DNA from 2 places in the Clostridium sp. 'deep sea' genome. Region 2 is predicted to be linked to the other one. Evidence: a T-box and tRNA genes for the amino acid it is inferred to sense, from the RefSeq annotation. Region 2 holds a T-box; the other holds one or more tRNA genes.
The links. The T-box of region 2 lies ahead of serS (serine--tRNA ligase). A T-box ahead of a tRNA ligase gene usually reads a tRNA of that ligase, here a tRNA-Ser.

Region 1: it has a tRNA-Ser gene. The T-box ahead of serS (serine--tRNA ligase) is inferred to sense a tRNA for this amino acid. The anticodon was not compared.

Annotation. Positions count from the first base shown of each region.
Region 1 covers NZ_CP063353.1:1,991,964-1,994,442, forward strand. Annotated here, with positions in the region: gene IMX26_RS09140 (S-layer homology domain-containing protein) at 1-351, opposite strand, end outside; RNA gene ffs (signal recognition particle sRNA large type) at 520-784, opposite strand; tRNA gene IMX26_RS09150 (tRNA-Ser) at 801-890, opposite strand; gene tadA (tRNA adenosine(34) deaminase TadA) at 934-1,410, opposite strand; gene IMX26_RS09160 (ABC transporter ATP-binding protein) at 1,613-2,479, opposite strand, start outside.
Region 2 covers NZ_CP063353.1:2,254,317-2,256,795, forward strand. Annotated here, with positions in the region: gene IMX26_RS10485 (DUF1361 domain-containing protein) at 1-305, shown strand, start outside; gene serS (serine--tRNA ligase) at 377-1,654, opposite strand; T-box leader at 1,715-1,923, opposite strand; gene IMX26_RS10495 (pyridoxal phosphate-dependent aminotransferase) at 2,119-2,479, shown strand, end outside.

The sequences.
Region 1 (2,479 bases), 260 kb from region 2:
TTCATTGCCATTTAGTTTTTCTTCATTATACAAGTATTTATTTGCAACAGCTGTTTTAACTTCTTGATAAAACCAGTCTGTCTCTGCTACGTCTGTAAAAGTAATAAAGGCAGAGCCTTTTAATTCTAAAGCTCTGTTAATCATGGTTATAAACTCTGCCTTTGTAATCTTTTCATTAAGTCTTAAAGTGTTATCTTGATAACCTTGTACTATACCAAGTTGGTTCCAAATTAAATATGTATCTTCCTGATCTTTTTCAATATCGCTAAATGCAAATGCCCTAAGTGCTGGCAATATTGTTAGCAATAATAGTGCCACTATTAGTAAACTAAGCAATATTTTTTTTATCATTATACTTCACCTCATAAATTATTATTAAGCTAAGTTCTTGTAATTTTAGACTAAATAATTTCTTTGTTTTAGCAAATATAGTACACCTTTAGTATACACCACATTTTTATTTAGTTCTATGGTATGAAAAAACTTGCTCAAAAAGAGCAAGTTTCTTAAAATTTAATGCCGTGCCTTATATTCGACAATATGCTTCCAAGTGTTACCCTAGTAGTTAGCTCGAGTCAGGCTACCCAACGGCACACAAGAGGGTTCGCTTACCGCTGCTTCCTTCCGGACCTGACGGGGTTCACAAATTCTTGTTGCGTCGGACCCAACTGTCAACACTACTTGCTAGGGTCAAGCCCCACAAACATAAGCCTCAGTATAAGCATTCAGCCCTGCTATAGCGGATTGCAGGTTCAGGGCACCGCTAACTCCCCACCTAGCACGACAAACTTTATTTTTTATGGCGGAGAGAGTGGGATTCGAACCCACGGAACGTGGATACGTTCACTCGCCTTCCAAACGAGCGCCTTCGACCTCTCGGCCATCTCTCCGTATCATTTAATTACATTTAAAGTTTATCTGTGAATTATTTTTTTAATCATTACGCTTATTACTAAAGAATATTTTTAATAAATCACTACACTCAGTAGCTAGTATTCCACTTAAAACCTCAGTGTTATTGGGTAAATGAGGTGTTCTTATTACATCTGCTATTGAGCCAACTACCCCTGCTTTAGGGTCTTTAGCACCATACACTAACTTACCTAAACGAGATTGTACAACTGCTCCAGCACACATAATACAGGGTTCAAGTGTAACATAGAGTGTAATATCTGTCAATCTCCAGCCTTTTATAAACGCTGCGGCTTTACGTATAACAATCATTTCAGCATGGGCTGTAGGATCTGCCTTAGTCTCTCTTAAATTATGCCCACGAGCTATTATTTTATCATTATAAACAGCTATAGCACCCACAGGCACTTCACCTATATCAGCGGCTTTTTGAGCCTCTATTAAGGCCTCACGCATATATTTTTCATGATACTTTATTTGCTCTTTGCCAATTAACACAGCATAGTTCACCACATTTATAAGATTATATCAATAATTATACTATAATTATTTTGGTAATAAAAGCACCATAAACCTCTTAATTAATTAACAAAGTATTACAACTCGTGTTTGATTAATGTAGATCTTATTGAAAAGTTATTCCGCAGAGCCTTAGGCCTGCTAGTTTTTAATAAGATACCGGTTGCAAATTCCAGTGTTATTACAACGCAATAATTCTGTCGGCTAAACTTAGTAACCTCTCATTGCTACTATGGCTTACTAATATAATGGTTTTAGTGCCTTTTATACCACCAAGTAATTTAATTATTTTGCCTTCTGTGGAACTATCTACACTTGATGTAATTTCATCGAGTACTAGTACGTCAGCATCCTGTACTATAGCTCTTGCTAAACTAACTCTTTGCCTTTCTCCACCTGAGAGATACTTACCTGCTTCACCAACAGGTTTTTGTAATATATCTTCACTAAAACCCAACTGTATTAACGTATTTACAGCTAAATTACGTTTTTCAGCAGCAACCAGTTGCTTAGTTTCTGGGTATAAAACATTTTCTATTAGGCTTAAATCATGCAAAAAACTGCCCTGATTGGCATAGGTAAAAACAGTAGGTTTGGTTGAATTCACTTTGATACTGCCATTATGGATGTTTTTAAGACCTAAAATTACTTTAAGTAAACTAGATTTACCCTTGCCACTTTCACCTTTAATTATTACAAATTCATTATTAGCTATACTTAAGTTAAAATCTTTAAATAAGCTTGTATTGTTTACCACTAACTCAGCGTTGTTAATGTTTATTACTTCGTCAAATGTTTGTTTATCACTAATTACTTTATACTTTTTTGCCTCATGTTCATTAAGCAAGGTACAAACCTCATTAGCCGAAACAAGGCTACGCTGTATTACTTGATAATACTTTGTAAGGTTGTTAATAGGGGCATAAAACCTTTTACCATATAGCACTATAATAGGGAATGAACCAAGGGGTATCTCCCCTCTACTAATTAGTGTTACACAGTAAATTAATGCTAATGATACACCCGTTACTTTTAGTAAGCTTTCTAT
Region 2 (2,479 bases):
TTAGTGTTTGGACTGGCATATTATTAGCTTTTCATGCTTTATACCCTGTTCATCAAGCTATTTGTAACCAAGTGGGAATAATAATAGGACATGCCTTTAGTTTAGCTATTTGTTTATTAAGCAGTTATGGAATTTATTTAGGTAGATTTCCTCGCTTAAATAGCTGGGACATAATTAAAAAACCTTCAATTCTTTATACTGTAATAATAAATTCATTTAATATGGTAACCTTAAAATTTGTGTTATTATTTGGTTTATTGATTTATATTATTTATAACACGTTGTACTCATTAGAGAGAAGATAAAAACAAACAGTTTGTTTGTATATAAAGGGCTGTGTATGTTAATACACAGCCCTTTCATGACTCCTGATTTTTTAGCTTTTAATTATATGGGTTGCTCCATTCAGGTAATATGCCAAAGACTCTGGTAATTTTACACTACCATCTGCTTGCTGGTGATTCTCTAACAAGGCTGCAATACATCGTCCTATAGCTAAGCCAGAGCCATTTAGGGTATGTACATACTCTGTTTTGGCTTTTTTACCTCTTTTAAACTTTACATTGGCTCTTCGTGATTGGTAAGTTCTACAGTTACTACATGAAGATATTTCAACATACCTACCATAGCTAGGCATCCACACCTCTAAATCAAACTTTTTAGCGGCACTTATACCAAGGTCTCCAGTACACATTTCAATTATACGATAGGGTAACTCTAAAGCCTCTAACACATTGCCAGCGGCTTTTACCATTTGATTTAAGGCCTCGGGAGAATCCTCGGGAGTTGTAAAGTTTACCATTTCTACTTTATCGAACTGGTGTTGACGAATTAAACCACGGGTGTCTCTTCCTGCTGCTCCAGCCTCGGCTCTAAAACAAGCACTATAAGCACAGTACTTAATAGGTAATTGCTTTACATCTAAAATTTCATCTCTAAACCTGTTGGTTACAGGCACCTCGGCAGTTGGTATTAAATAATAGTCCTGCCCCTCAATTTTAAATGCATCTTCGGCAAACTTAGGTAGTTGACCAGTTCCTGTCATACTGGCACTATTAACTAAGTATGGTGGTAAAACCTCGGTATATCCGTGCATTTGCACATGTAACTCAATCATCATGGCGGCCAAGCCCCTTACTAAACGGGCACCTAAACCATAAAAAAAGGTGAATCTGGAGCCAGTTATTTTTGAAGCTGTTTCGAAATCTAAAATACCTAAATCAGTACCAATATCCCAATGAGCCTTAGGATTAAAGCTAAAGTTTTGAGGGGTTCCCCATTTTTTAATCTCGACATTGTGTTCCTCATTTGGCCCAATTGGCACATCGTCATCTGGTAAGTTAGGAGTCATTAAGAGGATATTTTGAATGCTATTGTCAATATTTTTTAACTCAATATCATACTGCTGTATTTGTTGCCCTACCTCACGCATTTGTATAAACACTTCACTGGTTTCTCTGCCCTCTTTTTTTAAACGAGGAACCGATTTAGATACCTCATTGCGAAGCTTTTTAAGTTGTTCAACTTTTTGTAAAATTGCTCTACGATTATTATCTAAAAGCAATAAATCATCAAGCTGTAGGTTTTCATGACGGGTTTCTAAACGGCGTTTAACTTCTTGAAAATTATTTCTGATATACTTAATATCTAACATAACAAAGCTCCTCACTAAAAGATTTTTTAAAACAAAAAACTCAGTCCCCAACAAATAAATATAAGGGACGAGATTACCCGCGATACCACCCTTTTTGGCTAATTTTTAGCCCGGCTTAATTTAAATTATAACGGCTCTGTACCGTAACAGCATACTTAGTTCTGCCATTAACTCAAGGAGGCTAACATAAGTTCCTAACTATCAGCTCACAGCAACCACTGACTCTCTTAAAATTTATTGTTATGTCATGTTCCTATCAAAGTTTTCACAATATATTTTTTTGTATTATACGACTATTTTTACCATTTTGCAAGCAAACTATGCAATTTGCTTTAAGTGCTAATATTTATAAAGAATACTGTATACAATTCGATTTTTTTGTGATACTCTAATAATGTAAATATCAGCAGGAGGTGCTTACCTTGAAAAAATTATCTGCAAGAACTAATCGTTTATCACCATCTATGACTTTAGCTATAAGTGCTAAGTTTAAGTCAATGGTACGTGAAGGAAAAGACGCTATTAACTTTAGTGTTGGTGAACCAGATTTTAATACTCCTCAACATATATGTGATGCTGCAATTAAAGCTATAAATGATGGTTTTACCCGCTATACACCAGCAAGTGGTATTCCTGAACTTAAAGAAGCTATTTGCCAAAAATTAAAACAAGATAATGGTTTAGATTATACAAATAAAAACATTATCGTTGGTACAGGTGCAAAACAGCCTTTATTTAATGCCTTTTTGTCGTTATGTGAAGCTGGCGACGAAGTTATAGTACCTACCCCTTACTGGGTTAGCTATAGCGAAATGGTTAAGGTTT